Regions from separate parts of the Virgibacillus sp. FSP13 genome, predicted to be linked through region 2. Evidence: a T-box and tRNA genes for the amino acid it is inferred to sense, from the RefSeq annotation. Region 2 holds a T-box; the other holds one or more tRNA genes.
What was found. The T-box of region 2 lies ahead of tyrS (tyrosine--tRNA ligase). A T-box ahead of a tRNA ligase gene usually reads a tRNA of that ligase, here a tRNA-Tyr.
Positions count from the first base shown of each region.

Region 1 (15,406 bases), on a different contig from region 2:
AATTCTATTTGGATTTTGTAGATGAGTATAAACATTGCCTGAAAATTGTTTTGATTTTCCATTCGAATATCTATTCATCGTCACGTTTAAGATTTTCTTAATCGCCCTGAAACTACCTCCACCTTCATCTGTTTGAACATAATATTTCACACCAGGTTCATAGGTTGATGTAACAGTAAAATAAGATGTTAATGTTCGATATGGGCTGCGTAAGGTGAAACAGATGACTTTCGGGATTTATCACTTGTAAAACTTGAAATAACCTGGGTCTTCGCCTACTTTTTTGATATGTTGTTATCTTTTGCAATACCTTCAACAACTTCATCAAAAGTTAAAACTTCGCTCATGGTTGTTTCTGCATTCTCAATATCAACGTATCCTTGAAGTTTATTCACATGTTCCATACCGTCTTCTGTCGTATTCTCTTCTGCAAAGACTGGTGAACTCGACACAAGAACAGCACCTACAACTAGCGCCATTCCAACTATTAATTTTGTAGAAACTCATAAAAATCCCTCCAAAAATTAGTAGTTTAGTAGCTCCAAATACATTATACACCATTAAACGTCATAGTTAAATCATTTTTCAAAAAAGTAATTTAATTTATAAAATTTATGGAAATTAAGTTAATTAACTTTCGTAGACTAAAAGTTACGCTTTATTTGGACAGCAGTACTCTCCATTGGCACCTATATTATGTTACCTAACGACTGACAATCATCAGGATAAAGGAGAAACAATTCGACTTGGTTACCAACAAAGCTTTCTTTGACACTTTCAAATCGCTGAAAAAGCCTTTTAAATAAATAGGACGGATAACCCCTGCATTGCACCAGAAAAAACACTGTAAGAACTTCCCCCTACAGTGTTTTTTATAAACAATCAAAACGCGCCTGATCCACCGCCACCTCCACCAACACCAGCTCCTCCGCCTGGAGTGCCGCCGGTTGAGGAGGAGGCAGATACCGTATTGTTCGCCTGATCAAAGTTGTTACTGGCGGATGTTGCTATCAACATGAACAGCAACATATCAGAATTACTGGGACTGGCCGCAAATAGTTGCTCATTTTTCTTCTTGATTCGCCAATCATTCGTCCCAATCCCGTAGATGAAAGCACGTTTCTGGTCATCATCCATTTGCTCATTCCATTCATCAACATCCATTTTCTTGTATTTCTCTTTAAAGTCCTTCCATTGATGACTAATTTCTACGCCTTTCATCGTTTTTGGTCGATATAATATTGCAAATACGATTAACCCAAAGGATAGCAGGCCTGAGAAGATCATCCACATATACAATTCATGGATCCCAAACAATATAGCTGCTGGTACTAAAGGAATGCTTGATAGACCAATCCATACACGCTTTTTTGTCTTTTTCTCAAATAAGTGATAACCCTTAACTTCTTCTTGTACCGCTTCTTTCCATGCTTCATAATCTTTTTGATATTTAGAATGGTTGGTTTCACTTTTGGTGTATGCTTCGAGATCCTTTAGGTGAAATACTTCATTTTGCCCAATCGTATCAAACAACCAATGGATCAAATCACTTTCATGATCGTGGTCCGTATTGCGATGCACAACATGGAATGTATTCTCATCTTCCCGTTTCACATACCCTTTTCGAACCAAATCCATTAGCGCTACCGTCAGTCCTTCTGCCCCTATAATTCCCGAATTCATAAAGGATATTGTCGCGGGTATGCTCATCTCTGCTTTCGGTATGAAGGATACAGTTGGAATTCGTCGCTCGATTTCCATGTCTATTGCGTGTTTCTTCCGCCATGCAGAAAAGCAGATGATAAGGAAATAAAACGCAAAGATGCCAACAATATATGGAGCCAGATTTTCTAAAAAGCTTTTCCGCTCCTCAAAGGCAGCCTGTTTTTCTTGCAGCTCTGTTTTTGCCTGCAAGATCTCATCCCGCATCGGTTTTTCTTTTGTCATTGTTGCACTTGGAAAAAGCGCTGCATCATAGGCAACATGAATATTGCCGTTTGATCCTGCTGGCACCTCCCCCATCACAAAATGCACAACGCCATTCTCTTTTGTTTTTGCTGTCCCAAACGCCTCTTCATCGCCAAATGCAATCACATCATCTGTTGATTTCGGCGGGTGAACGTATACATCGAACTGCCCATAATCCGATTCATTGCCTTCATCAAAAAATGGCCAACTAAATTGCCCCACATCGGAATAGAGCTGGACGCCATTTTTGATCGTATAACTTACGTCGATGGTAATCCGGTCATCCTTCCCCTTGCGATAAATTTTATATTCATTTTCGTCCTGTTCTACTTTTAAATTTTCTCCATCCTCCGTCGCCTTCACGTTAATAATTTGTGTATCCTCTTTAGGAATCAATGTCCTTGTTATACCATTAAACTCACCATCAAAGGTGTACGTTTGCTTTTCGGTCACATCTACCGTTCCATCCTCCTGTAAAAATGCATCAATTTTCATATGTTCAATGGAATATTCCATTGCATGTGTTGTTAGTGGAAAAATTGTAATCGAAGCAACTAATAGAATAAGTGCGAGTAATTTTTTCATGGCGAAACCCCTTTCCATTCATTTATACGTAAAGGGATGTGAATAAGTTTCATGGCGTTGGGTCGTTAGCCTGTTGTTTTTGTACACGGATCAATCATTATTTATGCTACGATAGCCATAAGTTATTAGAACAGAATCGGGATAAATTCGTATACATTATTTTTCATTTTGAGGCCAATAGTTACATTGTCGATGAATATAATTTGCGTAAGATGTGAAATCTGTTTTTAGCCATGTGAAATGTATTACTTCCCAGGACAGGGTTGCAAACAGAAAATTGAGGAGGATTGATAGAATGAGAAAATTATTCTTTCTTCTGACTTTACTAAGTCTAGTGGCCTGTGATATAAACTCTGACACTTCTGAAGTAGTCATCGATTGGGTTGATTTTGTAAACATTGATGGTGAACAATATCAGAGTCTTCATACGGTGAAAATTGCGGACAGCCGTTTCATTGGTGCTGAAATCGGGCAAGTGGATTTTCAAGTTGATGAAAATATTTCCAATCCAAGCTATAAGCCTAAGGATGGGGATGCAGCATTTTTGAAAAAGGGAACAAAATTATATCAGGTAAAAGATATGCCAAACCTTCTTGCTGTACGTGATGAGCATGAGATTAACGGGTACAAAATCTATCAGAATGAGGACTCGAAAGCTAACTGGAATTATCAACATATGAACAAAGACACCATCGAGAAGATCGAAATTTACGAAGGCTATACCAATCCAAAACCGCTTCATGCTATATCAGGAGAAAAAGAAATAGACAGATTGATTCAGTTGCTTGATGAAGGAAAAACAAGCAATGACTTTACCCCGGACATATCAGAAGGAGATCCTGTCATGTACCATATGGTATTCTACCACGATAAACCAATTAGCTATCAATTTACATTACAATTTGATGGGGATGTGTGGTTCTGGAGTCCGGATCATTTACAAATTGTTCCCGATGAGATTGGAGATATTATACTTGCCCCGTAGAGTGCATGACCTACCCGGCTTCGTGCACGGCTTCCTCTGGTATGTGCACGATCTGCTTGGCTTCGTGAACGTCTTTCCTCGGACCGTGCGCGACTTTCCTCCATTCATACACGACCTGCCCAAGGAAAAGCTCTCCTCTCAATTGTGGAAAATAGCAGGAGGAATCCAATTAATCAGAAAGCGGGAAGTAGCAGGATTATTTGATGCTATATAATCCCGCCAATTCTTTTTATACAAATGAAGTGTAAAATAGTTAAATATGAGTACATGAAGAAAAGGGAATTCAATCACTCCATTCATTCTTCTTCAATATATGCCGCTAACGTCGCAGCTGTAAACTGCCCCGCAATACCGCCTTTCCCAAGAAAATAGGAAACTATTTCACCTTCAGTTAACCCCAGTTCCTTCAAGCCCCTTGCGATCATCGATAAATAGGCTGCTGATGGTTTGTTAACTATTGTGTGATCCATCGGTGTGTTCGCTGTAAATGTAAACATTGGAAATCCATCTTCCTCGCCAAGATAGACAATTGATCCATACCAGCCGTCCGTTACCATTTGTTTACCCATTCGAATCACCTGCTGCAAATCGACCTGCAAGCCTGGCTGATTATTTTCTTGTGCGACGACTTCTGAGAATTGTTCGGATGTAATCAAATATTTCCTTGCCAACGTTCGTTCCTTTTCAACCGGGATATCCCCAATAAAAGCAACCCCACCATCGCCCCATTTGCTACGTTCTTTGGCAAAATACAGTGGATATGGCAATTCCGCCTTTGCACTTCTTTTTGGTGCAGTTTTATCCGTACATCCCCATTCCTTCGTTGATGAACCATTTGGGGTATCACCAAAAATATAGCAAAGAAAGCGGTCCTCACAAATATTCGAACCATAGCTCACATACCAAACATCCATTAATAGCTCCTCCTCTCATGGAATCGTTTTGTAGATTCTATTCAAAGCCGATTTTGTTACCATTATATCGTACACCAAAGATGCGATTCCAGTTATATAAGAAGACTTCATTGACTACTCTGTTTCTTCCATATAGTATGAAAAATAAAAAGGAGTATTTTTCATGAAACGCATTATTCTACTATTAATTCCAGTACTTTTCATTATTGTTGCTGGATGCAGTGACGATTCCTCATCCGCAAGTTCGGCTGAAAATGAAAGTGTTGATTCACAATCCTTAGAAAGTGATAGTTCAGCTTGGGAGAATAACGATGATCGTGACAAAGATGATTCAACTACGGATACTAGTCAAGCTGAGGAAGATAATAACGAGCCTGATTCTACTAGTCAATCCACATCTACAGAAAACAATACGAATGATAGTTCAGTAGATAATGATACAAATGATCAAAATGCAGAAACAACTTCAAATTCCCAAACCACCGAAACGAATGATATACATATCTCATCCGGAAGTTCTGCTATTAAATACCTAAAACAGCAATTGGAAATGGACAATGACGATATCGTATTCGATGATATGGGTGGAACGTTAGAGCAAGATGATAAAGGATCTTACTATACGGTAAAACTTGTTTCAAAGTCGATGGTGGAAGATGGGGGCTCAGGAACAGCGGGAATATATAAGGTTTATCAGGATGGGAGCTATCAGTCAAAATATTAATCCAGACCAGTAATATCGAAAATTTTTTCATAAGCGAGTTATCATCCCAATTTCTAGAATCCAAAGGTGCTGATAACTCGCTAATGATTTGCAAGAACAATATCCACCCCACCTCCCCTTCGCATCCTTTGCCTTCCCACCCCACAACCTTTACAATGATCATTGTGAAAGGAGTCTATCAATGAACACAAACTATGACCTACCTGAAAATATAAATGAACTTTTACAAGCAACAAAACGAAATGATGATACATTGCAAAACCTCATTCGCCAAGGCGGCTATGTCCCACCACATATCGATCTAGTCATCGATGCCATTACCGCTTTAAGCATGGGCAAAAATATTTTATTAAAAGGACCGACTGGCGCTGGGAAGACGAAATTTGCAGAAACGCTGTCTAATTTATTCCAGCAGCCGATGTTCAATGTCAATTGTTCCGTGGATCTCGACGCGGAAAGCTTGATGGGTTTTAAAACGTTAGCATATGAAGATCAAAAGCAAGTGATTGAATTTGTCCCGGGACCCGTAACGAATGCCATGAACCATGGAACGTTTTTATATATTGATGAAATAAATATGGCCAAACCGGAGACATTGCCACTTATTAATGGGGTGCTGGACTACCGAAGAACGGTTACCAATCCGTTTACGAATGAAATCATGACAGCAGAAGCAGGTTTTAATGTGATTGCGGCGATTAACGAAGGCTATGTTGGTACCGTTCCACTGAATGAGGCGTTGAAAAATCGCTTCATCGTTATTGATGTTCCATATTTGGAAGGGGAACAGCTCAAACAGTTGATCCAAACGAACACAAGGCTAACAAATAAAACGACCATTGATCTTTTTGCCAAATTGTCCGCTGATCTCATTCAAGCTGTATATCAGGGAAAACTGTCCGAAGATGCCGCATCGATCCGGGCATTGCTTGATGCTTGTGATTTAAGTACGGTAATTCCCGCGAAACGCGCTGTTATTCGGGCAATCGCAGATAAACTAGAGGAAGAGCGCGAACGAGAATTTGTGAACAATATAGCAGACACCCTATTTTAGTGCGTGTTCAAAAAGGAGGATAAAAAGGACCGAGAAGTTCGAGGCAGCGTAGCTTTGAGTACCGGAACGGGCTTCCATAGGATGTGGTGACTTCTGCGTTGCCCACAGGACGTGGGCGGTTTTAGCAGAAGTTCCTTAGCCCGTGAGGAACGGAAAAGCAAGCTAACGAAGAAATTCGATGTGTCATTTTTACCCGACTTTTTGAACAACCTATTTTAGAAAGGAGCATGCTGGATGAAGGGTAACCGGTGGATTGATACAAACATCGATACGAATCTTTTTCTGCAACTACAAGACCTAACTACAGTGTTATCCGGAAACGCTGATTTAGCTTTTGAATACACGTACGGATCGTCTATCGATATCATCGATCATAAAGTGACAGGCAGTAAGATTTGGGATATGGATAAACTTGAAATTAAGGAACCCGGCTATAAAACGGATGTCTTTTTGCGAACGATCGGGACATTAAATCAAACGCATATTCCGTCCATGAAAACATATTTGGAAGATATGGGCGAATCCAAGTTGCCTAAATTCGGGATCCAACTTGTAACGTTACTGGAAGATATTCGGTTGGAGGAAATTATCAAACGGGTCAGACCAGGGACAAAACGGGATTTTTCCATCCGTACCAACTATCTAAAACACTATTTTACAACGCAATTAGCCACAAACGTAACAAAAAGCTATGCACTGGATGAACTATTTTGCCTGATCTACCTATTATTGCAAACCGATCAACCTGACCCTGATTTTCCTCAGGCAAATAACGTACAGCTTGAACATTTAGAAAGACTCAAGCCATTACTTTACGCCAGTTATGAAGCAAAAAAGTCAGCAGATATCGTACAGATTGCACAACAAATCGTATCTTCACTAACAGAGCAGTATAAGGACATGATGAACGATTATTTTACGTTTCCCATTTCCCATATCGAGTCCTACACAAGGAATACGTTATTTGATGAATTAACCCGGACCGATGAACTGGCAAACAATGACATAGAAGAAGTAGATGAAGAAAACAGCGAGTATTTTGATCAGCCTTTTTCCACTTGGCACCGAGAAAATCAAAATAGTGATCGGAAACAAAACTTTCTCCAATTTGAACTAGATGTTGGTACGAAAACAAACATCCGTGGTGGTGGCGCACGAGAAACCGAGGACGCGGATCAAGCAATGGGTAGCGTTCAAGGCACTTCTGGAAAAAGTAAACGGAACGACTATTCCGATCTAGAATCGCTGGAAAAACAGGAGGAGAAGCAAGGAAAGGAAGCAAGCGGAGGCGAAAATATTTATGGTGTGGAAAATAAACATGCTGTCGCAATCGAAAAAAATGCAGAAATGCCGTCCGAAGCTGATATGGAGTTATATCGGCAATACGTCCGTGAGATCGAGCCATTCAAACGGAAGCTTGCAGCAACCATTGAAAAAACAATCGAACACAAAAAGAATGCACCACGAAAAGATTTAGTCAATGGAAGACTATCAAAAAAATTATTACCGCTTGTCATCGATGAGAACCCCCGCGTATTTTATAAAAAAAGCCAGGAGTCAAGTGACATTGATGCGGTATTCACTTTACTTGTCGACTGTTCCGCCTCGATGCACAATAAAATGGATGAAACCAAACGAGGAATTGTATTATTTCACGAAGTATTAAATCAATTAAAAATCCCCCACTCCATCATCGGATTTTGGGAAGATGCCAATGAGGTAAAGGAAAACTATCAGCCGAATTATTTTCACCGGATCCATTCCTATATCGATTCTTTTTATCAAAACGACGGAGCCAACATCATGCAACTGGAGCCGGAGGAAGATAATCGGGACGGCTTTAGCATCCGCGTCATCACAAAAGAGTTAGTAGCCAGAAGAGAAAAGAACAAGTTCCTGCTCGTCTTTTCCGATGGTGAACCAGCAGCTTCAGGATATGATCAAAATGGGATTATCGATACGAATGTTGCGGTGGCTGAGGCGCGTAAAAAAGGGATTGACGTCATCGGCATGTTTTTGGCAGATGGCGAGATTGATGAACATGAGGATGCAACGATGAAGAACATATATGGGAAAGAACGTCTAATGGTCCCAAGTGTCGCTGAGCTGCCTGAGCAGTTTGCACCGTTGTTGAAGCGCTTGTTGATGAAGGTGATTTAGGTGTGGTGTCGGTTACTCAAGATATTTAAACCGAATACAAAGAAACAGCCCTACACAAGATGGTAGGGCTGTATAATGAATACGTATATAATTTTAAACCCCATCCTCAAGACTAAGCACGAAACTCAATCATTTTGCAAAATTAACCCATCACCCATTTTAACGATATGATCAGCATAAACAAGCATTTCCTCATCATGGGTAACCATTAGGGAAGTAATGTTAAGTGTTTTCGTTAATTCCTGAATTAGCAACATAACATCTTTAGACTTTTTTGAATCCAAACTTGCAGTAGGTTCGTCTGCAAAAAGAACTTTAGGTTTATGAATAATTGCCCGAGCAATTGCAACCCTCTGTTTTTCCCCACCAGACAATGAAGGTGGATAAGCATTTTTTCGATGTTCCATTTCAACAAAACCTAGAATTTTATCAATTTCTTTATTTTGATCATGTTTCGTTAATTTGGATTCCGAAACATTCAGCATTAACTTAAGTTGTTCTTCTACTGTCAGAAAAGGAACAAGATGTGCAAACTGGAAGACAAACCCAAATTTACTTGCCCTTATTTTCCGAATCTGCTCTTGGTTCATATCACTTACATTTTTTCCTTCAAATATAACCCGACCATTTGATGCGGGTTGAAGTCCTGCAGCAATGGTTAACAATGTGCTTTTACCAGATCCTGATGCACCTACTAATGCTGTTATCCCCCCTTTTTCAAGGGTAAGATTGATTCCTTTTAGTATTTCTTCCTTCACTTCACCATTAGTGAACGCCTTTTTCACTTCGTCTATTGTAAAAAATTCCATGTTAAACCTCTCCTTGTTGTATTGCTTGTAATGGTTCAACTTTTTTCGTTTGTAATCCCGAGAGTGTAGCTCCGATAAATCCAATAATTAAAAAGACAACCGACAATTGTGTTGTTGTTTCAAAAGTTAAACTAAAAGGCATCCCTTCAGGTGCAATCATATTAAATCCTTGACTGAGTGCAACAGATAAACCAAGTGCTATTACGGTAATAAATAGCATTTGTGTCCACATCATTTTGAATAAGGCACTAGTTTTCAATCCAATTGCTTTTAATATGCCGTACAATCCAATTTTCTGGACGTTCATCATATAGAAAAAAATTGCAAACAACATTCCACTAATCACAACTAAAAACCAGACAATCATATTAAGGGACATTTGCTCCGCACTATAACTTGGTATCGTATTGAGAAATTCCTTCTTGGAAAATGACTGTAATCCAGCCACTTCTGATGCCTTATCCTTTCCAGGTGCAAAAATCAATTGCATTTTATCTGTTCCATAAATTTCTTTGTAATCCTTTTTACTAATATAGGCAACTGGGGCATGGCTGAACTTCTTTTGGTCAACAAAACCTTTTACAGTAAATTCACCACCAAATTGATTGTTTGTTAAAATATCTCCAACTTTTAAACCTTTATCCTTCATTGAACGATCTAATATCACTTCCCCGGCACTGACATCCTTAAATAGCTTTGAATCGGTTGAAGTGACAAATGAGACACTATGTTGCTTGCCATTCTCATCATTCAAAAAGCCCATTTGAATCGACAGTGCTACAGCATCATTCCGTTTATTTAACAATTTTTCTTGGGTACTGCTATCGATTCTCGACAGATTATAGGTTTCGTCTGCATCTGTATCCATATAAAATTCCCCGTCTGGTAAATCTTTAATTAATGCAGCATTATCTTGGGATAATCCATTCGCCAAACCCGAAATAATAAACGTTAATAGGCTAATTAAAAAAACAATTGAACCTAAAATTAAAAATCTTATTTTATTCTTTTTCATTTCCTTCCACGCAAGGTTCATCTTCAATTCCTCCAATATCTGATCTACAATCCTAGTCTATAACTCTTATATGAACAGAAAATGAACAGGTAATTACATTTTCACACATACCCTTAACAATGTCTGAACCGTACTTCATTAATTCATCTAAAAAACAAGACTACGATGTTGAAACTTAACCAAAATAATGCCTGCGAATATTTATTGTAATATTCTAATATCTATGTTATTCTTTGATATGGGAGGGGATTTTCAAAATGATTACAATCCGTCAAATCTGAACGCTCTAATCATTATCTTTTTCAAAAAGTACACAGTAAAAAGATAATGAGGGAGAGAGAATCTATATGAAATTCAAAAATTTAATAAACAAATTCAATGGAATACAAAAAGAGGTTAACTTTTCTGGAACTGTATATGCAAAAGTGAAGGATTCCGTTTTCACGAAAAGTTATGGCTATTCGAATCGTGCTGAGAAGATTACCAACCAAGAAAATACAAGATACGGGATTGCATCTGGGTGCAAGATTTTTACAGCAATTGCTATTTGTCAGCTTGTTGAACAGGGAAAGCTTTCATTTGGTACAAGATTAAAAGATTGTCTTGCTGTAGACTTTCCTTATTTTGATGAAAACATCACCATTTACCATTTGCTTAGCCATACATCAGGTATACCGGATTATTTTGATGAGGAAGAAATGGATGATTATGAAGAGCTATGGCTGCAAAAACCGATGTATCAGATGAGAAACTTACATGATTTTCTACCATTCTTCCAAAACAAAAAGATGAAATCGCCAGCGGGGACGTGCTTTCATTATAATAACGCCGGATACATTGTCCTTGGATTAATTGTTGAACAAGTGACTGGCGACAATTTTAGTGATTACGTAGAACAGTTCATCTTTAAGAAAGCCTACATGAATGATTCTGGCTATTTTGAAATGGACTCCCTACCTGAAAGAGTTGCTCAAGGTTATGTCGAACAACCTGATGGCGGATACAAAACAAATATATACTCCATCCCCGCAAAAGGTGGATCGGATGGAGGTGCTTATGTAACGGCAAAAGATATGGTTACGTGCTGGGAAAGCTTATTCAATTATAAACTTTTGAATAAAGAAATGACTGACAAACTGTTGGCTCCAAAATCCCATGTTGAAGGAGATATTTTTTATGGATATGGGCTATACATGCAAATGGATCAAGATCACGTTGTAAAGTATATATTAATGGGTTATGATCCAGGAGTTAACTTTCGTGCCGTATTTTATCCGGAAACATCGTTGCATATTGTGGTCTGTTCAAACAAATCAGATGGTGCATATGAGGTTATAACGGAAATACAGGAAATGTTAAAATAATGAATAGGGAGCTGTTGTTGGCTCCCTATTCATTCGTATCAAATTAAGTTAGTGTTGTCTAAATATGATAATTTATCAACGTAACGTCCTTACGTTCTACATTTTGTTCGAATATGGTGTGTAACCTTGTTTTTCAAAAAAGGCTCCGCAGTAATACTTGCATTCGTGCTTGAAGTTCTATTTTTTGCTTCTAACTCAATTTTTCCAACTTCCAACCAAGACCGAGCTATTCCTTTTCCATGATAATTTTTATGATCATAAAGTCTATTGAGATGGTCACCATGTGTTAGGTTACTAAATCCAGCAATCATTTTGTTTATTTTAGTAACGTACGTGATATTCTGGTTAAGTTATCCCTCTAAATTTCTACTTTATAGCGCTTTTCTTCCTTAGGAACCCACTGTGACTTTGAAATAAAGTTTAATACGTGCTGATATGCTGAATTTTTTCAATTCAGCAAGCAGGCCATTTTGTTGAATAAACGTAATAATCAATTAAAAGTTGTTAGGGGGAACTGTGAAAATGACGCAAATTCATAAACGTATAAAAGTTAACATTACGCCAACGGAATCGAAAACAGATGAACCTATTTCTTTTCAAATCTATACCACCGAACCATCACGGCAAATTGTTATTAAAGCTTCTACTAAAGACGACCGTCAAGAGACATTTACTTCTGAAGCAACATATATATCTGATAAAAACGGTCTTATTGATTTAAATATACACTCACCGATAGAAGGTAACTACAAAGGCATTGATGTACTAGGATTATTCTGGTCAATGCAGTCTAAGAAAGATCGAATGTTTATCAAACACAGTCCGGATCCGTTAGTGATTAATATTGAAGTTTATGATAATGGCGAATTATTAGCTTCGGAACAAGTTACTCGAACGTTTTATAAAAAAAACATTGTTAAAAAAATATTGAATGATGATGCGATGTTTGGGACATTATTCTATCCCGAAAATGCTCATTCGTTACCTGCTGTTGTTATTGTAGGTGGATCAGATGCAGGAGTACACGAATCTTCTGCTGCCTTGCTCGCAAGTGAGGGATACGTTGTATTAGCCCTAGCCTATTTCGGACGAAAGGGTTTACCGAAAGGGATTGTGAATATTCCGCTTGAGTATGTAGACCATGCATTTCAATATTTAAAGGGCTTATCACAGGTTGATCAAAAACGCTATGGCATCATCGGCTTCTCCCGAGGATCCGAACTCGCGTTACTATATGCTAGTCTTTTTCCTAACATAAATTCGGTAATTGCTGTTGCCCCGAGTGCAGTTGTTTTTCCCGGGCTTATCAATATGCAGCCAGTGGACAAACCAGCATGGACATATAAAAATGCACCCCTTCCCTATCTTCGGGCCCAGCGCACAAAACGAGATACATTTTCCTTTTTTAAACATTGGATTCTTGGAAAACCTTATTCGGGTTTGGATGTGATAAACCATAATATACAAGATGAACAACAATTAAAGGAAACAGCAATATCTATTGAAAATATTAAGGCACCAATGATGTTTTTTGCTGGTGAGGATGACCATGTCCAACCTGCCGTATTTTTCACGAAACGGATGGAGAGATGTCTACAAAATCACGAGTATAAAAGCAAGCATAAGTTCATCTATTATGAAAATGCTGGACACTTTTCTCCATTTCCGGGTAACCTTCCCAACCTCCCTCAGATCACAGGTAACTCGCAATTTCATATGAGAATGATTTTTGGAGGAACAAAAGAAGATAATGCGATAGCAGCGAACGATTCATGGAAACAAACAGTTCAATTTTTAAACGAGACATTAAAAGACCCAACTTAATAAGATAATTTACACAGCTAACACTTGCTTGCAATTAACAAGTAGCAAATCCAGATAATTTAATCCTAAGCATACGGGTCCGATTGTGGAATTTTACATCCGTAAGTGTTCATCATTTTTCAAAACAAATTCTTTTAATTTAACGTAAATTATGGGGCTACGAGATATTTTTGATCAAACTTTATTTCTTTATTTCAAAGCTACACCCACGCATTTAATTGAACCTTTAAATAGTCTTGTATTCACTGAATGAACAGTATTAATCATCTCTTCAGCTATCTCGGCACCCCTTATTAGATTGGTATTTATTTATTATTTCAATTGCGGCTTTTGCTTCCCCAACTAAACTACTTTTTGATGTCAGCTTCTTCGTAAACATGATTACTCTGAATAAGATAAACCGCTAATTTCGTTTCGATATACAACCTTTACGAACATTTAATGCAAAAAAACGACGTTCATACGGATTAATTCCGTATGAACGTCGTCAGATCAGCTCTTATGATACCAGTGGCCGGGGTCGAACCGGCACTCCCGAAGGAACACGATTTTGAGTCGTGCGCGTCTGCCAATTCCGCCACACTGGCATGTGTCTGGAGGCGGCAACCGGATTTGAACCGGTGATAAAGGTTTTGCAGACCTCTGCCTTACCACTTGGCTATGCCGCCGAAAAGTAGTAATGGAGCGGAAGACGGGATTCGAACCCGCGACCCCCACCTTGGCAAGGTGGTGTTCTACCACTGAACTACTTCCGCATAAATGGCTGGGCTACCAGGATTCGAACCTGGGAATGACGGGATCAAAACCCGCTGCCTTACCGCTTGGCTATAGCCCAAACTTTTTAAACAAATACTAAATAATGGGGCGACCGGTGGGGATCGAACCCACGCGTGCCGGAGCCACAATCCGGTGCGTTAACCACTTCGCCACGACCGCCATGATATAATGGCAGGGGTAGTAGGAATCGAACCCACATCAAAGGTTTTGGAGACCTTCGTTTTACCATTAAACTATACCCCTACTTAAGTTGAAAAAATAAGATGGTGGAGGGGGGCAGATTCGAACTGCCGAACCCAGAGGGAGCGGATTTACAGTCCGCCGCGTTTAGCCACTTCGCTACCCCTCCATATTATTGGAATAAAAATGGTGGCTCCGGACGGAATCGAACCGCCGACACACGGATTTTCAGTCCGTTGCTCTACCGACTGAGCTACAGAGCCTTTATGTATTAAATTATTAAGTGGCGGTCTGGACGGGACTCGAACCCGCGACCTCCTGCGTGACAGGCAGGCATTCTAACCAGCTGAACTACCAGACCATGAAATTTTAATTTTGGTTGCGGGGGCAGGATTTGAACCTACGACCTTTGGGTTATGAGCCCAACGAGCTACCAGACTGCTCCACCCCGCGATATGAATAAAAACACTATTTTATTAATGGTGGAGGATGCAGGGCTCGAACCTGCGACCCCCTGCTTGTAAGGCAGGTGCTCTCCCAGCTGAGCTAATCCTCCGACGCACAGGATATGCTAATGCATGTGTTGGCGATTGTTGTCGCGAATTTAACATGCTTTCCCTACTATCCATTAAATTTAGTGGTGACCCGTACGGGACTCGAACCCGTGTTACCGCCGTGAAAGGGCGGTGTCTTAACCACTTGACCAACGGGCCAGTTTATTTAAAAAGTGGCGGAGAGCGAGGGATTCGAACCCTCGAGGCCGCGATAGCGGCCTACACGATTTCCAATCGTGCTCCTTCGGCCACTCGGACAGCTCTCCATGGCTCCACAGGTAGGATTCGAACCTACGACCGATCGGTTAACAGCCGATAGCTCTACCACTGAGCTACTGTGGAATAATCCAATGTGGAATGAAACTTGCCTGGCGACGTCCTACTCTTGCAGGGGCAATGCCCCAACTACCATCGGCGCTGGAGAGCTTAACTGCTGTGTTCGGCATGGGAACAGGTGTGACCTCTCCGCTATTGCTACCAGACCTTCATGTTA
Region 1 covers NZ_JBSVKG010000036.1:7,915-23,320, forward strand. Annotated here, with positions in the region: gene ACW2QC_RS19005 (hypothetical protein) at 276-452, opposite strand; gene ACW2QC_RS19010 (DUF2207 domain-containing protein) at 883-2,553, opposite strand; gene ACW2QC_RS19015 (hypothetical protein) at 2,849-3,538, shown strand; gene ACW2QC_RS19020 (hypothetical protein) at 3,835-4,452, opposite strand; gene ACW2QC_RS19025 (hypothetical protein) at 4,616-5,176, shown strand; gene ACW2QC_RS19030 (ATP-binding protein) at 5,358-6,230, shown strand; gene ACW2QC_RS19035 (vWA domain-containing protein) at 6,465-8,390, shown strand; gene ACW2QC_RS19040 (ABC transporter ATP-binding protein) at 8,516-9,199, opposite strand; gene ACW2QC_RS19045 (ABC transporter permease) at 9,201-10,235, opposite strand; gene ACW2QC_RS19050 (serine hydrolase domain-containing protein) at 10,562-11,578, shown strand; gene ACW2QC_RS19055 (GNAT family N-acetyltransferase) at 11,668-11,916, opposite strand; gene ACW2QC_RS19060 (acyl-CoA thioester hydrolase/BAAT C-terminal domain-containing protein) at 12,101-13,402, shown strand; tRNA gene ACW2QC_RS19065 (tRNA-Leu) at 13,908-13,989, opposite strand; tRNA gene ACW2QC_RS19070 (tRNA-Cys) at 13,997-14,070, opposite strand; tRNA gene ACW2QC_RS19075 (tRNA-Gly) at 14,083-14,157, opposite strand; tRNA gene ACW2QC_RS19080 (tRNA-Gln) at 14,163-14,237, opposite strand; tRNA gene ACW2QC_RS19085 (tRNA-His) at 14,263-14,338, opposite strand; tRNA gene ACW2QC_RS19090 (tRNA-Trp) at 14,349-14,422, opposite strand; tRNA gene ACW2QC_RS19095 (tRNA-Tyr) at 14,444-14,528, opposite strand; tRNA gene ACW2QC_RS19100 (tRNA-Phe) at 14,547-14,622, opposite strand; tRNA gene ACW2QC_RS19105 (tRNA-Asp) at 14,644-14,720, opposite strand; tRNA gene ACW2QC_RS19110 (tRNA-Met) at 14,736-14,812, opposite strand; tRNA gene ACW2QC_RS19115 (tRNA-Val) at 14,840-14,915, opposite strand; tRNA gene ACW2QC_RS19120 (tRNA-Glu) at 14,998-15,072, opposite strand; tRNA gene ACW2QC_RS19125 (tRNA-Ser) at 15,088-15,179, opposite strand; tRNA gene ACW2QC_RS19130 (tRNA-Asn) at 15,181-15,255, opposite strand; rRNA gene rrf (5S ribosomal RNA) at 15,280-15,395, opposite strand.
Region 1: it has a tRNA-Tyr gene. The T-box ahead of tyrS (tyrosine--tRNA ligase) is inferred to sense a tRNA for this amino acid. The anticodon was not compared.

Region 2 (15,406 bases):
CGCGCTGAAGACATAAAAAAAATCAGCACATTTCAAGGTGTGAAGCGTCGATTTACTGAGAAAAAAGCTGGTAATCAAATTTTAATTGACGATTACGCACACCATCCAAAGGAAATTACAGCAACAATTGATTCAGCGAGAAAGAAATATCCCGATAAATCAATTGTCGCTATTTTTCAGCCACATACATTTACACGAACAAAGACATTTTTGCAAGAGTTTGCTGACAGTCTGAATTTAGCTGATAAAGTATTTTTATGTGACATCTTTGGTTCAGCGCGAGAAGAAAGTGGAAAACTTACGATTCATGATTTGCAAAGGCTAGTTGATGATAGTGCAATATTAGATCTATCCCATACAGAAACATTGCTTGCTCATTCAGATAGTGTGTTAATCTTTATGGGGGCAGGGGACATTCAGAAATTTCAACAAGCCTATGAGGAACAAATAACAAAGTATAATAATACTAAATTAAAAAACGCGTAACTTAGAAGAGTCTGTAGTTTAAGTGCGTGTTCAAAAAAGGAGGATAAAAAGGACCGCGTCGACTAAAACCGCTGGCGTCCTGGGTCTGCGATTTCTCGACCCACCGGAAACATTTGCCACAACGCCGACATTAGCACGTCCTCGAAAAAGAAATACACTTTTTCTTCGTGCGATGTATCGCTGTCGTAGCCTTCCTTGTCCTGTGCGTCGAAAGTTCAAGGCGGCGTAGCTTTGAGTGCCGGAACGTATGCTATTAATACGTGAGGAAGAAATTCGATGTGTCATTTTTACCGGACTTTTTGAACAACCTCTTAAAGGGCTCTTTTTTTAGTCAATGTGTATACAAGCGTAGCAGTTACATAAAATTTTTAAAAATGGACAAGGAAATACACACATATTTGTCGAATTTATTGGAATAAACCTGTATAGTAGAAGTGATCCCTGTTTTTAACGTTTCATTTACGTGGATTAGGGTATTTAGTAAATGTTGGTTACGAAGTTTGAAAATTTGTCTATGACTACGAATCAACTTTACTGTTTATAATAAAATACATATATTTAGAAGGAGCTGAGTATGGAGATGGAATACTTATTAGCCATTGCCGCGTTTATTGCTGCTGTAGCTTTTGCTGTATTGGTAGCATATGTGGCAGTAACTTTAGTGGCAGCCCGACGTACTTTGAATAACGTTGCAGATACGTTGGAGGGCATGGAAAAACAAATGCAAGGACTGACAAAAGAAACAACAGAGTTATTAAATAAAACGAACAAGTTGGCTGAGGATGTAACTCAAAAATCTTCTAAACTTAATGGACTATTTGATGGTGTAAAAGGAATAGGCGAAACCGTCAAAGACTTTAATCAATCATTAAGACAAGTCTCAACTAGTATTAGTCATTCTGCTTCACAAAATCAGGACAAGGCATCACAGGCGGTAAAGTGGGGTTCGGCTATGATGGATTTATGGAAAAAGAATAAAAATAAATCATGATTTTGGAGGAGGAATTGAGATGGGAGACCAACAAGATCAAAGCATTAACAGCAAAGATTTTATGATTGGAACATTAATCGGCGGTATTGTTGGTGCGTCAGTTGCACTATTATACGCACCTAAAGCCGGTAAAGATTTGCGAGGAGAAATTAATGTAGGTGCTTCTCAATTAAGAGACCGGGCAAGTGATTGGAAAGAAATTGCTTATGAAAAAGGGTCAACGTATAAAAATAAAGCCGTAGATTCCGCTTCACAATTAACAAAAAATGTATCTGAAAAGACCCAAGGATTAACAAAAAAAGTACAAAACAAGTTTCAAGACCAAAGAACGAAAGAGGAAGAAGCATTAGAAGCAGTAGAAGAGGTTGCTGAAGCGATTGAAGAAGCTGCTGGCGAATTAGAAAAGAAATAATTTTATATTATGAAGATAAAGGCTCAATCAATGATAATTCATTTGATTGAGCCTTTTCGTGATATTAAGAGGTTTTCCAATCAATTGCTAGGTCATCTCCATGTTTAATCGTTTCATGGAATGTTGTTGGCTGCTGGTTTTTGTATAGTTTAAAACCTCCTGTTGCCAGTGATAAATCAATATCAACATACCGAAAAACATCTTGGAAAATATAAGGTGTAATGTCTTGTTGTGTGATTTCCAGTTTGTCACCCAGCTTAAGAGACGAATCTTTGGTTAGCTCTTGTTGATTTTTGTAAACATGGGTGAGTTGCTGCTCTAATACGATTGGTTGATCATTAAATGTTATTTTAATGGAATCTCTATCAGGCAGGTCAAGTTGCTCAAGTAAGCTTTCAATCGTTGGTGTATGTGTTGCCTGCATCAATAGCTTATCTCCATCTTTTAAGACTTGATTTAAATTAGCCTGTTTATGGTTTACAAATAGCTGTGTTTCATTGCTTTTCATCATTACTTTCTGACCGTTCACAAATACATAAAATGGACTAATAGCATAACGCTCTTCAGAACGTAACGTTTCAATAAAATCTTGAACCGTTCGTGGTTGATGTAATACAACTTGATCTTTGTCATTTAAGATATAGTCTTTTTCTTTTCGTTCTTTATTGACGTAAAAAGTTGTTTTTAATGGATATGCTACACTATTATAATATATGGTTAATGCCGAAGTTTCTCCTATTAGTTCTGCTAACGAAACGTGTGGATTTTTCCCATCTTGCCCTTTTTTGATTGTTATTTTATCTCCATTTGCAACATAGCTATCAACACTTGAGGGACTGTCATTTAACTGGATTAACGGGGCATTTCCATATTCACCAGGCAGTGTGATTTCCTTGCCATTTACAGTAACAATGGATGCGATACCAGGCTTGCCATACCATTTATTTATTTCAATACCAGCTTGGATAAAACAATCGCCAACCGTTAATTGTTTCATTTCAAACATGCGAATGGTCCTGTTGTTAACGTCTACACTAACATAATGGACTGGGTTTTGCTTAGCAGCAATTGCGATACCAATGGGGGTTACATAATCTGGCCCAAGAGGTAGATTATCTGCTTTTGTTATGTTAGGGATTGCATCAATTCCCCTTACAGCAACTCGATTCGCTGGCAATTGTAATTTAGTTGCCAATGCTTGTGTTATTCCTGGTGTTAGGCTTCCACCACCTACAAGCATGACAGCTTTTGGCGATTTTGAATTTAATTGAATTATTTTTTCTGTAATACCATTTGCTAGTTTTTCTACTCCTGAGGCAATATCGTTTACTAATGTGTCATAGGTGATTTGTGTATCAAATCCTAATATATCTTCAACGGTATCTTCCCCGTTGTTTACGATTGAACGCTTTGTCTGTTCTGCCTTAGGAAAGTCTAATAGATATGTATCACTAATTGCCTCTGTTATTTCATCACCGGCAATTGGAACCATTCCATAGGCGACAATTGTACTTTTGTCGGTTATGGCAATATCGCTTGTACCTGCACCAATGTCAACTAATGCTACATTAAGTCGCCGCATTGATTCTGGTATAAGCACATGAATTGCCGCAATAGGTTCCAATGTCAAAGCTTCCATTTCCAGATCTGCTCGAACTAATGCGGCCAAAAGTGATTCAACCACGACTTTTGGTAAAAAGGTTGCAATAATTTCAACTGTTGCTTGCTGACCATTTTGATCAATCAGTGAGCCAATTGTTTCTCCATCAAGTACATAATGAAGCACGGAATAACCAACACAATAATAGTTTATAGAATCAGTGTTATTTTCATGTGATGCCAAGTTTATTTGTGCGGCTTGCACAGCACTTAGTTCTAAATGTTTGATCGTATCCATTTCAACAATTGGTTGTTGATTTAAATCTATTTGTGCTGTCGCCTGAACTGTTTTGAGTGCTCTGCCGGCAGCAGCGACACAAACCGATGTTAATTCACCATGTGTTAGCTCTAACGCTTCTTTTACGTCTTTAATTACTTCTGCTACCGCAACAACATTATGTATTTGACCATCACGCATGGATCGATGCATATGTTCTTTGGTATAATAATCAATAAGGGTAAATCTTTCATTTTGTTTTTCTAGTATAATTCCGGTTACTGATCGCGTGCCAATATCGAGTGCCAATATCGAGTGCAAAAATGCGTTCTTCCATAATAAAAAATCCCTTTCAAGAAAGAATATAGTTATTATTATAAACTTTTTAATGACAAAGAAAAAATTTTTAGCTATAATGGTCTCTAATTATTAAATTTTCAACACTCTACCACACTAAATTTAGGGGGCGACAGACGATATGAATGAAATGGAACAATTACGTATTCAGATGGACAATGTAAACCTTAAGTTGTTAGAACTTATTAATCAGCGTGCAGAACTAGTGCAGCAAATTGGTGATATAAAGAATAAGCAGAGCATGAAACGATTTGATCCGGTACGTGAGCGGGATATGCTGAACCATCTTGTCGATCATAATGAAGGCCCATTTGAAAATTCTACAGTAGAGCATATTTTTAAGGAGATTTTTAAGGCAAGTCTGGAATTACAAGAGGATGATCATCGTAAGGCATTGCTCGTTTCAAGAAAAAAGAAACCGGATGATACCGTGATCGATATTAAAGGGGAGAAGATTGGTGATGGGCAAAGCCATTTTGTTTTCGGTCCTTGTGCCGTGGAAAGTTATGAGCAAGTTGCACATGTAGCTGAAGCGGTAAAAAAACGAGGGGTTAAATTATTGCGTGGTGGTGCTTTTAAACCGCGAACGTCCCCATACGATTTCCAAGGACTAGGTATTGAAGGATTGCAGATTTTAAAACGGGTGGCGGACGAATATGATTTAGCTGTTGTAAGTGAAATCGTTAATCCTGCACATATCGAAGCGGCTGTTGATTATGTTGATGTTATTCAAATCGGTGCTCGTAATATGCAAAACTTTGAATTATTAAAGGCTGCCGGTGATGTCGATAAACCGGTATTATTGAAACGTGGTATGTCAGCAACGATATCTGAATTTATTAATGCCGCAGAATATATTATTTCTCGTGGTAATGGAAATATTATCCTTTGTGAACGTGGAATACGAACGTATGAGAAGGCTACACGAAATACTCTTGACATTTCGGCGGTGCCAATTTTGAAACAAGAAACACACTTGCCTGTTATGGTAGATGTGACACACTCAACAGGTCGCAGGGATCTGTTACTGCCGACAGCAAAAGCTGCTTTGGCTATTGGAGCGGACGGGGTAATGGCAGAAGTACACCCTGATCCTGCTGTAGCACTATCAGATTCGGCGCAACAGATGGATATACCGATGTTTGAAACGTTTATGAATGAGTTGGAAAAATATAAAACAACTTCGACCCATGCCTAGTAATTTGAGGCTGATCATATCTTTGATCAGCCTTTTTATTTTTTAAACCATCATTTTGTGGTAGAGTATGATATATATAACATGTGAGCGTATCACGTTTAATCTTAGGAGGAAATGAACAAATGAACATAACAATATACGATGTGGCAAGAGAAGCGAATGTTTCCATGGCAACCGTATCACGAGTTGTCAATGGAAATCCAAATGTAAAACCAGTAACACGAAAAAAAGTATTGGCAACAATTGAACGGTTAGGGTATCGTCCGAACGCTGTTGCTCGTGGGCTGGCAAGCAAGAAAACAACGACAGTGGGAGCAATAATTCCGGATATATCAAGTATTTTCTTTGCTGAATTGGCTAGAGGAATTGAAGACATTGCAACCATGTATAAGTACAACATCATTTTAAGCAATTCTGACCAAAACAAAGATAAGGAATTGCAGTTGATTAATACAATGCTTGAAAAACAGGTTGATGGTATTTTGTTTATGGGTGGTAATATTACGGAAGAACATGTCAATCAATTTAAAACGTCATCTGTTCCGGTTGTCTTAGCAGCAACATATGACGAAACGGAGACAATACCATCTGTAAATATTGATTATGAAGTTGCTGCTTTTGAAGCAACAAAGTTTTTAATTGAGCAAGGTAATACACACCCTGCTTTTGTTTCCGGTCAAGATGGTACAAACATTAATCAGCAAAAATATGAAGGCTTCAGAAGAGCGCTGAAGGAATCTGGAATTGAGTTCAATGAAAATTATATGGTGCAAGGTGATTATTCCTATGATTCAGGTTTAGAAGCTATAGAGCAGCTTTTGGCACTTTCTGAACAGCCAACCGCTATCTTTGTGGCTTCCGATGAAATGGCATTAGGTGTTATCCATGGTGCACAGGATAAGGGCTATCATGTACCAGAGGACCTTGAAGTTTTTGGCTTTGATAATACAAGACTTGCGACAATGGTACGTCCAACGTTATCAACTATCGTACAACCAATGTATGATATTGGAGCCGTTGCAATGCGATTATTGACAAAATATATGAACAAAGAAGAAGTAAACGAGAAAAAAGTTGTTTTACCACATCGAATTATCGAAAGAGGCTCAACAAAACAAAAATAATGCCGATATAAAGAGTAAGTAGAACTGACTTATTCATCTGGATTTGGGGAGATAGAGTATGAGAAAAAGAGATATATTAACTCCAATTGGCATTACGTTAGGGTTTATAATGATTATGCTCGCTATTTTGACAAAAGGCGGGAGTCAAGGAGCAATTACATTTCTTGATGTTTCTTCTATTTTCATTGTAATTGGTGGATTAATTGCCTCGTTAATGATCAATTTTAAAATGACACAAATGAAATTAGCGAGGAAAGTATTGAAAGAAGCATTTCGTCAAAATAATCAACAACTTCCAGAATTAATCAAGCTCTTTGTGCGATTATCGGAACGGGCAAGACGGGAAGGAATACTGGCATTGGAAAATGAACTTGATGAAGTAGATAATCCGTTTATTAAAAAAGGTGTATTGCTTGCCGTTGATGGGATTGAGCCAGAAGTTATTAATGATATTATGAATGCTGAAATTACTGCAATGGAAGAACGTCACTATAAAGGACGAGCAATCATCGAAAAAGCTGGTGAATATGCACCTGCTTGGGGAATGATCGGGACACTAGTCGGGTTAGTTTTAATGCTGAATAACCTGCAGGATCCGGCTACATTAGGACCTTCTATGGCTGTAGCATTACTTACAACGCTTTACGGAACAATACTTGCCAATTTAGTATTTATCCCAATGGCAAGTAAATTAGAAGGTAAAACAGAAGAAGAAGTTTTTATAAAACAAATTATTATCGAGGGAATTATTGGTGTTCAATCCGGACAAAATCCAAGGATCTTAGAAGAAAAGCTTAGTGCCTTTCTTCCTAGCGAATCTAAACAAATAGATGAACAACAAGATGAATCTGCGTTCATGGAGGAGAGCGTTCATGAAGCGTAGACAAATAAAGAAAAGCAGGAAGAATGGTGCACCGAAATGGATGGTAACTTATTCAGATATGGTTACCCTAATCCTTGTCTTTTTTATTCTACTATTCTCCATGTCACAGATTGATGCCGCTAAATTTGATGCTATTTCTGAGTCTTTTCGTAACCGGATGATTTTTGACTTTTACCCATCACCTGTACCAATGGAAAATCCAACTGAAAACACGAGTGATCAGGAAAGTGGTAAGAATTCGAATGAATTTGAGAATCCGACACAGTTAGAAAATAAAAATGATCGGGATGAAGAAGGTTCTCATAAAGAGGATTCGCTGAGCAACTTAATGAAAGATGTTGAGGAATATTTAGACAAAAATAAGCTGAATAATGTCGTATCAGCAAGCAGAACAGAACGTGGTGTTGTTCTGGTGTTGCAGGAGCGTATTCTATTTGATACCGGTGAAGCAGCCATTCTTGATTCTGGTAAGCCTTTTTTAAATAAAATCGGGACGCTATTAAAAAAGATTCCTAACCATGTTAAAGTAGAAGGACATACAGATAGTCGTCCTATTTCTAATTTCCGCTATCCATCGAATTGGGAATTATCTGGCGCTAGAGCAAGTAGTGTTATTCGATACTTAATTAAACAAAATGATTTCGATGAATCACGGTTTTCTTTTATAGGCTATGGCGATACAAGGCCAATTGCACCTAATGATTCCGAAAAAAATTGGAGCAAAAACAGACGCGTCGAAATTGTAATATTGGAAAACGATGCTACAGAGCAAACGGGAGATGACATGAATTAGTCATCTCCCGTTTGTATTTATCCATGGTTCTGTTGATTTCTCGTATATTTCATCGCGCTAAGTAGGAATTTAGCATTTTTTTCCGTGATTTCCGCTTTTCTTGGTATTTCCGGTACAATATTATTGCTGTCATGCCAGGCTTTTGGAAGTGTTACTGGTGCTTGCGATTGCCATTTGGATAGCCATGAAGTTGGAATGTTGCCTGTTTGTGGCTCACCTGTTTTCATGATATTCCAAATCTGTGCCCATGCTCGTGGGACAACACGCCAAATATCATAGCCACCACCGCCTAACGCAATCCATTTTCCACCACAGTACTCGTGGGCCAATTCATGTGCCAACATTGGTATTTTGTCATAAATAGCCATTGTCCCACAAAGATGTGTCAATGGATCATATACATGGGCATCCGCACCATTCTGTGTCACGATCACATCTGGTTTAAAGTAGTTGCAGATTTCTCTGAAAGCGGATTCATAGACTTGTAAAAAAGAGTCATCCTCTGTGAAGGCATCGATAGGTATGTTAAAGGTATATCCATGTCCTTCTTTTATGCCGCGTTCATTCACATTACCGGTGCCAGGGAAAAGATATCGTCCTGTTTCATGGATGGAGAGTGTGCAAACGTTTGGATCTTCATAAAATGCCCATTGTACACCATCTCCGTGATGTGCATCTGTATCAACGTATAAAACTTTTGCATCATATTTTTGTCGAATGTACTTCATTGCAACTGCACCGTCATTATAAATACAAAATCCAGATGCCTTTCGTTTGAATCCGTGATGAAGCCCACCACCTAAGTTAAGTGCATGAAGGGATCTGCCTTCTAGTACGGCATCAACAGCATTTAACGTGCCACCGACAAGGGAACTGGATGCCTCATGCATATTAATAAACATTGGTGTATCCTCGGTGCCAAGCCCAAATTCCAGACCTTCATCTTCGGTTAGTTTTCCAACACTGGCCTTTTTAACAGCTTGAATAAATGCTTTGTCATGAAACAGTGCCAGTTCCTGATCTGTTGCTTTTCGTGGCTTGATTATATCGTTTTGATTAAGTGTGTTCGCTTCTTCTAGTAGTTCTTTTGTTAATACCACTCGTTTTTGGTTAAAAGGATGATCCGAATGAAAGTGATAATTTAAATAAGCATCAGAAAAAACAAACGAGGACTCGCATGTCATGATTGTGTCCCCAGCTGATCGTTCGGCCATATCAGTTCATAACCAGCATCGCGCAAATCTTGAATTACTGGTAACGGATTCATGGTCTGAATACGAAAAACTAATATTTTATAGTTCGGATCATCCTTATAGGGATAGACAAGTACGGATGTTATGTTTGTTTTGCGTTTTCCAAATATTGCTGTCACTTCAGGTAATATTCCAGGTTTGTGTGGTGCCTTAACTTCGATATGTGAGCTTTGTACATTTGTTCCAGTTAATTGTATTAATGTATGGAGCATATCCTTTTCCGTAACAATGCCGATTAATTTGTTGTTACTAACAACAGGAAGACAAGCAAACTCCTCTTCATAAAAAATGCTAGCAATTTCTTCAACAAAATCAAGCGGGTGAACAGTTATAACTGGTTGACTCATAATCGTTTGAATTTCATTTTTTAACTCATGTGGGTGTGAGTTTTTACTAAAAATAGATGGACTAGCATCACGAACATCGCGATCAGAAACAATCCCTATTACTTGGTTTTTTGCACCGATAATTGGGATATGTCGGATGTGATGTTTTTGTAAAAGTTGCAATGCCTCGGCAATTGTTGCAGTTGGCGGTAATGTCTGAACATCCGTTTTCATTATTTTTTCTACAAGCATTACAATCCCTCCCTCATATTTCGATAATGGTGTCTTTGTAAAAATCGTAATGTATCAAATTGGTTAATTGAGTCATCTGGCACGTGCTTACCAATCCGCACCATTAGGCAGTTGGCGGGATGGGAAATAATCTCGGGATCGTCCGTTGGAGCAGGGGATAGACCGCCGGCAGCCATCATTTTTTCCATCACTTTACGATAGTCCCAGACACTTAGTTTTGTACCATTTAAATCCCAATGCCAGTAATACTCAGTTGATATTATAATATAATTTTCCATATAGTCATCCATCATGGAGACCTGTAATAAACCGGAGGCGATCTTTGCACTTCGATATTTCGGAATAACTTCGATAGCACCTAATTCAATAAGGTCGTCCATTTTAAATTCGGACCACCTCTCTAGTGGATCCGGATGTAAATATGTGACGTAACCGATAATAGTATCGTTTGTCCTGGCAACAATAAGTCGACCTTCCGGAAAGTCTGCAATCCCTAAAATAGCCTCAAACTGTTTAGGGGCAGGACGAAAAGCTGTTAAATCCTCATGAAAATGATAGTTTTTTAGTTCGGTTGATGATAATGGACCTTCAATGATAACGGGTCCATGCGTTGTGTCACGTGTTATAGTATGATAGGTTTTCGTATGGTTCATTTATTCACCACCTATTAGTTGATTAACAATACGATATAACTTCATTATACAGGATTATAATATAGATTTTTAGTAAAAGGCTGAAAACTTTGGGCGAAAATTTAACAAAAAAAGAAGGGGATCATCCCTTCTTTTGTTTAACTATCTTCTTCTTCGGAATTATCAGCAGTATCTTCTGAATTATCTGTGGTGCCTTCACCGTTTTCTTTACTAGCACCATCATCTGTGTTTTCCGTATTATCAGTACTTGCATCATTCTCCTTTGGCTCTTCGTTATTCTGTTTATCTTTGGTAGTTTCTTTGCTAGGATCAGAAACGTTTCCAACTTCAACTTCATTTGAAACAGCAGATTCTAAACCAAAATAATCAACTGCTTTGACAATATACACTGCACCGTTGTTTGGAACCGAATACCCAGTGGATGTTGTGCTCCCAACAAGTGAGAATGCTCCGCCAGATTTCGCTGCTTGATAGATCCGGTAACCAACGACATCGGCACTACTTGATTTTGCCCACGTTATTTTGTTTCCGGAATTTGAAACCGATGCTGGCGCTCCAGGTTGTTTGCCATCATTGTTAATTGTGCTGCCACTCACTCCTGAACTTGTTGTACTTATTTTCTCCCACAGATCCCGATTTGTGCGAGGGAATAAAACAGATAAATCACTATACCTATCATAACCATTTCGTTTTAAAAACGCAGGATTAAATGCGAGACCACTTCCAGTTGTAAACTCTTTTGGTGTTTTTGGACCGGCAGCTACTGTTTTTCCATTAACCTTCACTAAACTCCCACTACCTATAAGACTATCATCTGTTTTGGTAGGGACATATTTTGCGTTAAATAAATCAGATCTAATTAATCCTGCCTTTTGACACAAGTCTGATGGCAACATCCCGGAAATAGCACAGTAGCTGCGGGAAACAATGCCATCTGGACGTTTAAAGTTGTTCGCTGGCGCTATTAAATCAGGGTTAAGTTCAGTAGCTTTGTTAATAAGCTTTGCCCATAAGTTTATGTTGCGGTTACTATAGCTCAACGAACATCCACCACATCTGAGACTTTTTGGGGTATCGTATCCCATCCATGTACCAAATGTTACGTTCGGATTTGTGGCGACAAACCATGTATCCTTCCAGTCTTGGGATGTTCCGGTTTTACCAGCCCAGTCTACACCAGGATTTCGTAATTGGGAATTGAGATATCCTCCTGTACCACTACGAATAACGTCGCGCATCATGTCAAGAGTTAAATAATTGGTTTGTGGTGTAAAAACTTCAGCAGGTTCACTTTTATGTTCATAAATCACATCGCCATCTCTTGTCTCTATTTTATCGATCATATAGGCATCGACAAAATTACCATTATTACCAATGGTAGCAAACGCATTCACATTTTCCTCAACAGTCAATCCATATTTTGGCTGGCCAAGTGCTAAAGAACGGTTGTAATGATCCCCCTCTGTCAACGTAGTAATACCCATTTTTTCCAAATAGTGTGATACAGGGTCATTATTGATAATTCTACTATATACGTTAACTGCAGGGATGTTATAGGATTGTGCCAATGCTTGACGTGCAGACACAAGGCCATGATAACCACCAGCGTAGTTTCCAGGAGTATAGCCGCCAGCAAACGTCGTCTTATAATCTAAAATAGGTGTTCCTGGCTGAACTACACCTGCCTCCATTGCGGGTCCATATACAAGTATTGGCTTCATTGTACTACCATTGGGTCGTTCCGCATCTGTCGCATAGTTTAGTTGGCTATTATCAGAGTAACCACGTCCGCCAACAAAGCTAAGTATTTTTCCGGTTTTGTTTTCTATTAAAATACCACCTGTTTGGACAGGTTCCATTATTTCTTCCTTTTCACCTTTTTCATTTTCGATCGTTTCAGGACGGTCTGGGCCATACCCCTTATAGTTTTTTGCGATTTTCTGGAACGCATCATACGTTTCCTTATCGATTGTTGAGTGTATTTCATAGCCATTTTGTCGTAATTCACGATCTGCAAGAATTCTATATTCCTCTTTTAAATCCTTATCATTTTCTAAATCATCTAATGTGTATCCATCATCCTTAGCTAATTGTTTGGTAAGGATTTCTACTGCCCGTTTTTCTATTTCAAAAGTTAAATATGGGTATTTTTCGAGCGAAGAATCGGTAGCCTCCTTGAAATCTGCTGTGATATCGTATTTAAGTGCCTTGATGTATTCTTTTTTGGTAATGTATTCTTCGTCATACATCCGTTCTAAGACAGATTTCATTCGATTTATTCCAGGTTGTAAATCAGCTTTATCTTTTAATCCACCATTATTAAGAAATGGTGTATAATAGGAAGGGCTTTGAGGTAACCCCGCTAAATATGCTCCTTGTGGCAAATTTAGATCTTTCGCATCAACATCAAATATCCCCTTAGCGGCTGTCTGGATCCCAGCAATGTTTCGTCCGGATGCATCACGGCCATAAGGAATGATATTTAAGTAGGCTTCTAGAATTTGATCTTTCTCAAAGAATTGTTCTAATCGCAATGACAATAGTATTTCCTTTGCTTTTCGTTCAAAGGAGACTTCATTTGTCAATATTTGGTTTTTGATTAGTTGCTGTGTTAATGTACTGCCGCCCGTTTTCACATCAGCGTTTGTTGCTTCTTGAACAATGGCGCGAACGATTGCCTTGGGTACAATGCCCTTATGTTCTCTGAAACTTTCGTCCTCTGTTGCAATGACAGCGTGTATTAAATTATCAGATACATTTTTTAGGGCAACCTCTTCTCTATGTAAATCAGATCGAATATTTCCTATGTATTTATTTTCGGCAAAATACAGTTTCGACGTTTCTTCATAATTATAAATAGATTTTTCCATACTGGCGTAACTTCTGATTGGTTCATCTTTTACCAGGGAAGCAAAATAGCCTGCCCCCACACCACAGGCAAAGAAAAGACCAACTGCACCAACAATAATAAAAAATAGGATAATATTCCAGGAAACATCATAGGTAATACGGGAGGAACGCTGGATCTTCCCAGTTTCCCATATATTTTTAAACTTTCGGAAATATTTATGAAGCATTTGTTTAACGTTCAAGATAAAAACCTCCTAAAATTCCATACTATATTATAGCATAAGTGCGATTTCTGTAGTATAGGAAATGAAATTGATTTTAAGTTATTATGCAGCTTAAAGGATTTTACTGTTGCATTTTATGTGAATGTATGGTAAAAATTAATAATAATAATCTTATATAAAATTGGCTTTGAAGGATCGAAGTAGTTTTGCATTTCCCTGTTTAAGAGAGCCAGCGGTAGGTGAAAGCTGGTATATATTTGCAAACGAATTACAGTCTGGAGCTTTTTCTTTTCATGATAGACAAATCCTAACTGTTGTCTACCAAAGAAAACGGTGTGATCATCGTTATCAACCCCAGAGTGGCATATTTATGCAACAAGGGTGGTACCGCGAATAAAATCTCGTCCCTTTACCTTATGGGATGGGGTTTTTTATTTTGCCGTATGAAAGATTGAAATTTTATACGATTAAAGTATAAGTATAACACTTCGGTCCCCGGTTTAGACGAGGTAAATGCCGAGTTTTCTAACAAATTATCGATAATGGAGTGTGAAGTGAATGAACATTTTACAAGATCTCAAACATCGTGGATTGGTTCATCAAACAACTGATAATGATGGTTTGGAAAAATATTTACAAGATAATCAGGTTACATTGTATGCTGGTTTTGATCCAACTGCCGATAGCTTGCATATTGGTCATTTAGTTCCTGTATTAATGCTGAAACGATTTCAAAAAGCTGGACATAAACCAATCGCTTTGATTGGCGGTGGAACGGGAATGATTGGGGATCCGAGTGGTCGATCAACTGAACGTTCGTTAAATGATGCGGCTGTTGTCAAAGGATTTAGTGAGAAAATCAAACAGCAGTTAGCACACATACTTGATTTTGATCATGGGGAGAATGCTGCGGTTGCTCGCAATAATCATGATTGGTTAGCAAGCATGACGATTATCGACTTTTTGCGTGATGCCGGTAAGCATTTTGGGATTAATTACATGCTTGCAAAAGAATCGGTTTCAGCACGAATCGAGCAAGGTATTTCCTTTACCGAATTCAGTTATATGATTTTACAATCGCTTGATTTCCTCAAATTGTATGAACAAGAAAATTGTACATTGCAGATTGGTGGTAGTGATCAATGGGGCAATATTACTGCTGGGATGGAATTAATTCGCCGGACAAATGCGCAACCAGATGAGGAAATTAAAGTTTACGGATTGACAGTTCCACTTATTACCAAAGCAGACGGCACGAAATTCGGCAAAACTGCTGGCGGGGCTATTTGGTTGGATCCGGAAAAGACGACTCCATATGAATTTTACCAGTTCTGGATCAATACAGATGATCGCGATGTTATCAAGTTTTTGCATTACTTTACGTTTTTGGAACAAGACGAAATGGATCAATTGCAGGAAGAAGTAGAAAATCATCCGGAAAAACGGCTGGCACAAAAGCGATTGGCAGAGGAAGTTACCCGAATGGTTCATAGTCAAGAAGCGCTTGACCAGGCACAAAAAATATCTGCTTCGTTATTCAGTGGTGATGTCAAGCAATTGTCTGCAGATGATATTGAGCAAGGATTTAAAGACGTTCCAACATATGAACTAGGAAAAGAGGAAATTGGATTAATTGACTTGCTTGTGAATGCATCCATTTCTCCGTCCAAGCGCCAGGCTAGAGAAGACATCAAGAATGGTGCGATTTATATCAATGGTGAACGTAAT
Region 2 covers NZ_JBSVKG010000033.1:21,596-37,001, forward strand. Annotated here, with positions in the region: gene murC (UDP-N-acetylmuramate--L-alanine ligase) at 1-486, shown strand, start outside; gene ACW2QC_RS18595 (DUF948 domain-containing protein) at 1,067-1,477, shown strand; gene ACW2QC_RS18600 (YtxH domain-containing protein) at 1,497-1,889, shown strand; gene ACW2QC_RS18605 (cell division protein FtsA) at 1,954-4,086, opposite strand; gene ACW2QC_RS18610 (bifunctional 3-deoxy-7-phosphoheptulonate synthase/chorismate mutase) at 4,244-5,320, shown strand; gene ccpA (catabolite control protein A) at 5,443-6,444, shown strand; gene motP (flagellar motor protein MotP) at 6,503-7,327, shown strand; gene motS (flagellar motor protein MotS) at 7,317-8,120, shown strand; gene ACW2QC_RS18630 (acetoin utilization protein AcuC) at 8,138-9,304, opposite strand; gene ACW2QC_RS18635 (acetoin utilization AcuB family protein) at 9,301-9,951, opposite strand; gene ACW2QC_RS18640 (GNAT family N-acetyltransferase) at 9,951-10,604, opposite strand; gene ACW2QC_RS18645 (transglycosylase domain-containing protein) at 10,742-13,696, opposite strand; T-box leader at 13,857-14,090, shown strand; gene tyrS (tyrosine--tRNA ligase) at 14,237-15,406, shown strand, end outside.